2 regions of the uncultured Tepidimonas sp. genome follow, and region 1 is predicted to be linked to the other one. Evidence: predicted binding sites of a transcription regulator. Region 1 holds the regulator's gene; the other holds the start of a gene.
The links. The regulator FNR, encoded in region 1, switches genes on or off when oxygen is low (the NO sensors DNR and NnrR bind a similar motif). The targets are predictions, from matches to a motif close to TTGATNNNNATCAA.
Positions count from the first base shown of each region.

Region 2: the regulator FNR is predicted to act here: its motif matches at 1,203-1,216, upstream of Q0716_RS01590 (universal stress protein).

Region 1 covers NZ_CALIND010000182.1:66-3,505, forward strand. The annotation lists partial or broken gene ccoG (cytochrome c oxidase accessory protein CcoG) at 1-1,039, shown strand, start outside; gene Q0716_RS09660 (nitrogen fixation protein FixH) at 1,106-1,399, shown strand; gene Q0716_RS09665 (hypothetical protein) at 1,435-1,758, shown strand; gene fnr (fumarate/nitrate reduction transcriptional regulator Fnr) at 1,733-2,455, opposite strand; gene hemN (oxygen-independent coproporphyrinogen III oxidase) at 2,666-3,440, shown strand, end outside.
Region 2 covers NZ_CALIND010000033.1:3,800-7,239, reverse strand. The annotation lists gene Q0716_RS01595 (ABC transporter ATP-binding protein) at 1-1,173, shown strand, start outside; gene Q0716_RS01590 (universal stress protein) at 1,278-1,721, shown strand; gene Q0716_RS01585 (malonyl-CoA synthase) at 1,738-3,282, opposite strand; gene lgt (prolipoprotein diacylglyceryl transferase) at 3,285-3,440, opposite strand, start outside.

The DNA of each region.
Region 1 (3,440 bases):
GTGGATGGAAAAGCTCTTCGAGGGTGACCGCTCGGCGCGCATGCGACTGGACCAAGAGCCCTGGAGCCTGCGTAAGCTGGCACGCAAGGGCGGCAAACAGATCGCATGGATTGTGTTCGGTCTCTGGACCGGGTTTACGTTTGCGGGTTATTTCACGCCCATCCGTGAGCTGGGCGCTGCCGTCCTCGAGTGGAACCTGGGTCCGTGGCAGACCTTCTGGATTTTCTTCTACGGTTTTGCCACTTACGGCAACGCGGGCTACATGCGCGAGCAGGTCTGCAAATACATGTGCCCGTACGCGCGCTTCCAGAGCGCCATGTTCGACAAGGACACGATGATCGTGACCTACGACGCCGAGCGCGGCGAGCCGCGCGGCGCGCGCAAGAAGTCGGCTGACCCGAAGGCGTTGGGATTAGGTGACTGCATTGACTGTACACTGTGCGTGCAGGTGTGCCCAACCGGCATCGACATCCGCAATGGTCTGCAGTACGAGTGCATCGGTTGCGGTGCCTGCGCCGACGTCTGCGACGAGGTGATGGAGAAGATGGGCTATCCCAAGGGGCTGGTCAAGTACTCGACCCAAAACGGCATGGCCAACCACTGGAGCCGCGCCCAGATGATCCGCCGGGCGTTTCGTCCGCGCGTCTTGATCTACAGTGCCATTTTGCTCACCATCGTGGCGGCGCTGGGCGTGAGCCTGTGGCTGCGCGTGCCGCTGAAGGTGGACGTGATCCGCGACCGCGGCGCGCTGGCCCGCATGGTCGAGATGGGCCGGATCGAAAACGTCTACCGCGTGCAGTTCATGAACGCGTCCGAGTCCGAGCGCGAGCTGCAGGTGGCGGTCGAGGGCTTGCCGGGGGTGACGCTCGCGTCGGATCCCGTCGTACATCTGCTGCCCACCGAGGTGCGCTCGGTGCCGGTACGTGTGCAGGTTCCCCCGGGGTTGCAGCCCGGCTCTCACCCCATCGTTATGACTTTCCGCACCGCCGACGGCTCGATCGCCGTGCGCGAGAAAACCACCTTCCTGATACCCCGATGACCCCCCAGGGTATTCGGGTTGATCCGTATCCCAAAGTACTCGCCAAAGGCCTACACTATGTCCACCATGTCTGGTACGCCCTCCGCGTCATCCGCCCCTTCCCGACCCTGGTACCGCGAGCCCATGGTCTGGATGGTCATCGGTGGCCCCTTGGTGGTCGTGATCGCGTCCATCGTGACGGTCACGATCGCCGTGCGCAATCCAGACCCCGTGCTGCCGCGCGAGGCGATGCCGGCGCCGGTCGCGGTCGCGCCGGAGCGCATGACGCCGGAGGAGCGCCTGCAGGCCGAAAAAGCGGTGCTGCCTGCCAACCAGGCGCGTAACCACGTCGTGTCCCCGACGTTGCCTAAAGACGATTGAGGCGGCGCGGGGCAACAACAAAGAGGAGACTGTCGATGCTGGCCCAACGCGTGATGTGGATTGCTTGGCCCGCTTTTTTGATGGCGGCCGTGATCGAAATGGTGGTGTTCGCCTTCGTCGATCCCCACGATCTGCACTGGGCGGGCGAATCGCTCGGTTGGTCGCGGCAGGCGGTCTACACGGTCGCGTTCTTCATTTTTTGGGCGCTGACCATGGCGTCGAGCGCGCTTACCACGCTGTTGTCGCTGTCGCCGTGGGAAATCAACCGCTGCCCGGTGCCGCCAGATCAGCGCCCGGCTGACTGCGCGCGCAACGCGCCGCTCAACTCCCCGCTTAATTCTCCTCGCGGCTCTGGTTGACAATGGCCGCGAGTGCCTCCGGGTCGAGGATGCGAACGTAGCGCTGCTTGACTTCGATGATGCCCTCGTCCTGAAAGCGCGAAAACGTACGACTGACCGTCTCGAGCTTCATTCCCAGGTAGCTGCCGATTTCCTCGCGCGTCATGCGCAACACCATCTCGGTGCGTGAAAAGCCGCGCGAATGCAGGCGCTGCACGAGGTTGAGCAAAAAAGCCGCCAGTCGTTCTTCGGCGCGCATGCTGCCCAGCAGCAGCATCACGCCCTGATCGCGCACGATCTCGCGGCTCATGATGCGGTGTACGTGGTGCTGCAGCGTGCTGAACTCGCGCGAGAGCTGCTCGAGCTTGTCGAATGGCAGCACGCACACCTCGGCGTCTTCGAGCGCCACGGCCGAGCACGAGTGCTTGTCCTGCACGATGCCATCGAGCCCCAGGATTTCGCCCGCCATTTGAAACCCGGTGACCTGATCGCGGCCGTCCGCCGTCGTGATCACGGTCTTGAAAAATCCGGATCGTACCGCGTACAGCGACGTGAAGCCGTCGCCCGCGGCAAACAGGGTCCCGCCCCGCCGCACCCGGCGACGCGTGCTGATCAGGTTGTCGAGCTGCTCCATCTCGTCCGGCTTGAGGCCGACCGGGATGCAGAGCTCGCGCAGGTTGCAGCTGGAGCAGGCGACCTTGATGCTGTGCAGATCCATGAGGCGATGGGGGCCGGTGTGAGGCAGAGGTGGGTGAAACGAGGCGCAGACTCGCCATGAACGATATGCGCCCGATCATAACAACCCGATGCGCGTGCCGCCCCGTGCGGTGGGCCCATGCCCTGCAGGGTTTTGGGGAACGTCGCTCCCGCAGGGGGTTTGACTCACGTCAACCCACGCAAGGCTACGCTGGTGCACAGTTCGTCGCCTATGGAGCTGCCCGCCGTGAAACACGTCATCGACGAAGATCTGCTGCGCCGGTTCGACATTCCGGGCCCGCGCTACACGTCCTACCCGACGGCGGACCGGTTTGTCGAAGCGTTTACCGAGCGTGACTACGTGCAAGCCCTGCAACAGCGGCGAGCGGGGTCGCTGGCGCTGCCGCTGTCGGTGTATGTACACATCCCGTTTTGCGAGTCGCTGTGCTACTACTGCGCATGCAACAAGGTGGTGACCAAGCACCACGAACGCGCGGCGGAGTACCTGCGCTACCTGTCGCGCGAGCTGGAATTGCAGACCGAACACGTCGGGCGCGGGCACCGCGTGACGCAGCTGCACCTTGGGGGGGGCACGCCGACCTTCCTCAGCGACGCGGAGTTGTCCGACCTGATGGCGATGATCCGGCGCCACTTCGAACTCGTCCCTGGGGGCGAGTATTCGATCGAGGTCGACCCCCGCACGGTGACCGCGCAGCGCTTGGCCCATCTGCACCAACTGGGGTTCAACCGCCTGAGTTTTGGCGTGCAGGACTTCGATGGCGCGGTGCAGCGGGCGGTGCACCGGATTCAGCCGGCCGAGCAGGTGTTCGCCCTCGTGGCCGCGGCGCGCGAGATCGGCTTTGAGTCGGTCAACGTCGACCTCATTTACGGACTGCCTCAGCAGACCCCAGAGTCGTTTCGGCGCACGCTCGAGCTCGTCGAGCGCCTGCGGCCGGATCGCATCGCGCTCTACGCTTATGCGCATCTGCCGGCGCGCTTCAAGCCGC
Region 2 (3,440 bases), on a different contig from region 1:
GATGCGCACGGAGCGTATGCCCTTGCTGCCTCGCAGGCGGCAGCAACGCAAGGCCTGTGGGTCGAGGTACAGCAAGATCGACCGATGCGCGTGCACGCCCGGCTGCACTGCCCGCCCGGCGAGCTGCTGGCCCTGGTGGGGCGCTCGGGTGCGGGCAAGACGTCGCTGCTGCGCATCCTGGCCGGGTTGCTGCGCCCTAGCGAGGGCCACGTGGCCGTGGATGGCCAGGTGTGGTGCGACACGCAGGCTGGCATCCACCTGCCGCCGCAGCAGCGCCGCGTCGGCTTGATGTTTCAGCACTATGCCCTCATGCCGCACCTGAGCGCACTGGACAACGTGGCGCTGGCGCTGTTGCATCTGCCGCGGGCGCAGCGCCTGGCGCAGGCACGGCAGTGGCTGGACCGGGTACAGCTGACGCGCGAGCAGCAGGCGCGCCGCCCCGCAGCCCTGTCCGGGGGGCAACAGCAACGCGTCGCGCTGGCGCGCGCGCTGGCGCGCGCGCCGCGGCTGCTGCTGCTCGACGAGCCGTTTTCCGCCGTGGACCAGTTGCTGCGCCAGGAGCTCTACCGCACGCTGGCCGACGTGCGCGCCGACCTGCACATCCCCATCGTGCTGGTCACCCACGATTTGCAGGAGGCCCGCCACCTGGCCGACACGCTGGCCGTCATGGATGGCGGCGAGGTGCTGCAACAAGGCAGCCCGGCGCGCCTGTACCGCAGCCCGCGCAACGCCCGCGTGGCCGACCTGCTGGGGGTACAAAACCGCTTTCAGGGCGTGTGGCTGGGCCCGTGCGAGGACCAACCTGGCATGGGCTGGCTGGGCTGGCTGCCCGACGACAGCGACGCCGACGCCCCCGTACGGCGCCTGCGCGTGCCTGACAAGGGCCGGATCCCCGCGGGTCAGCGGGTCAGTTGGATCATCCAGGCCGACGGGCTGCACCTGCTCGATGCGCCGGTCGCCCCTGGCAACCCCAGCGTGCTGTGTGCCCAGGTCGCCGAGCTGCGCTACCTGGGCGACTTGTCGCTGGCGACCCTGACGCTGACCGAGGTGCCGGGCACGCGGCTGCGCCTGACGCTGGCCGGGGCGCAACGCACGGGGCTGAAGCAGGGCCAGCGGTTGTGCGTGCGGCTGGATCCCGATTGGGTGCACGTCATGCCCACGCGGCGCCCCTGAGACGCGGACACGCGCGCTCTGCGCGGCGCTTGACGTGGGTCAAATCGGTGACGGGCGGCGCGGTTACGCTGGCGCTGTCTCAAAAAACGGATGAGGAGTCACCCATGTACCAACGCATTCTGGTAGCCACCGATGGCTCGGAGCTGTCGGACCGTGCCGTCGATCACGCCATCGCCCTGGCCGACCTGACCGGTGCCGAGCTGGTGGCGCTGCGCGTGGTGCCGCGCTACCCACAGACCTACTTCGAAGGGGGGGTGGCGCTGGGCACGGCCGAGGTGCGCCAGATCGAAAAGCAATGGGAAGACGAAGCGCGCGCGACGGTGCAGGCGGTCAAGACCCGGGCCCAGCCGCGGCAGGTCAAGGTCAAGCCCCTCACGGTCAAGTCGGACCTGGTCGCCGAAGCCATCATCGCTGCGGCCAAGCGCCACAAATGCGACCTGATCGTGATGGCCTCGCACGGGCGCCGGGGGCTCAAGCGCCTGCTGCTGGGCAGCGAGACGCAACAGGTGTTGACGCACTCCCACACGCCCGTGTTGGTGCTGCGCTGACGGCACGCGGGGCGCTTCAAGCAGTGAAGGTGTCGCGCCAACGCTCGCGCAGCAGGTTCTTTTGCACCTTGCCCATCGCGTTGCGCGGCAGCTCGTCCACGATCACGCAGCGCTTGGGGATTTTATAGTTGGCCAGCCGCGTGCGCAGCGCCGCCAGGATCGCCTCCGGGTCGGGCTGGGCGCCGGGGCGGGGAATCACCAACGCGACCCCGACTTCGCCGAAATCGGGGTGCGGCACGCCGATCACCGCGCTCTCGGCCACGCCGGGCAGCTCGTTGATGGCGCCCTCGACCTCGGCCGGGTAGACGTTGTAGCCGCCGCTGATGATCAAATCCTTGCTGCGCCCAACCAGCGTCAGATACCCGCGCGCGTCGACGAAGCCAACGTCGCCCGTGCGAAACCAGCCATCGGCGGTGAACTCGGCACGCGTCTTGTCGGGCAGGCGCCAGTAGCCCTGAAAGACGCTGGGGCCGCGCACCTGCACGCCGCCCACGTCACCCACCGGCAACGGGCGGTCGTCGTCGCCCGCGATGCGCAACGCCACCCCGGGCAGCGGAAAACCCACCGTGCCGGCGCGGCGTTCGGCCTGCCCGCCATAGCGCGGATCCGGCCCATACGGGTTGGAAGTCAGCATGAGGGTCTCGCTCATGCCGTATCGCTCCAGGATAGTGTGGCCGGTGCGCGCCTGCCAGGCGTGGAAGGTCTCGGTCAGCAGCGGGGCCGAGCCGGAGATGAACAGCCGCATGGACGCGCAGCGCTCGGGCGTGAGGTCTGGCTCGGCCAACAAGCGGGTGTAGAGCGTGGGCACGCCCATGAAGACCGTGGCGCGCGGCAACCAGCCCAGCACGGTGCGCGCATCGAACCGGGCCGCCCACAGCATGGGGCTGCCGTTGAGCAGCGCGCCATGCACCGCCACGAACAGCCCATGCACGTGAAACGTGGGCAGCACGTGGATGAGCACGTCACCCGCACGCCAGCCCCAATAGTCGTGCAACACCTGAGCATTGGCCAACAGGTTGCCGTGCGTGAGCATGGCGCCCTTGCTGCGCCCCGTGGTGCCGCTGGTGTAGATGATGGAGGCCAGCGCCTGCGCGCCCACCGCCACCGGACCCTGTTCGTCCGACTGGTGCGCCGCGCGCTCCAGCAGCGTGCCACTGCGATCGGCACCCAGCGTGAACACCGCGCGCGCACCGGCCCGGAAGGCGAGCTTGCTGACCCACCCGAAGCGCTCGGGCACGCACACCACGACTGCCGGTTCGGCATCGGCGATGAAGGATTCGACTTCTGCCGGCTGGTAAGCGGTGTTGAGCGGCACGTAGACGTGACCGGCGCGCAGCGTCGCCAAGTACAGCATGAGCGCCTCGACCGACTTGTCGACCTGCGCCACCACACGAGACGCGGGCGGCAAATCGAGGCTGGCCAACAGGTTGGCAATCATGGCGCTGCCCCGGTCGAGGTCGCGCCAGGTGTAGACCAGGCCATCGCCGGTCTCGATGGCCCAGGCATCCCCGTCCGCCGGAAAGGCCGCACGCAGGGCGTCGTACAGATTGGTCATGGTCATGGTCATCGAGCAGCCCGGCGCGCCCAGAACCACAGAACCACGCCCGCCAGCACCATCGGCAGGCTCAGCCACTGCCCCATGCTCAAGCCCAGCGACAGCAGGCCCAGGTGGGCGTCGGGTTCACGAAAATACTCCGCCGCGAATCGCAGCAGCCCATA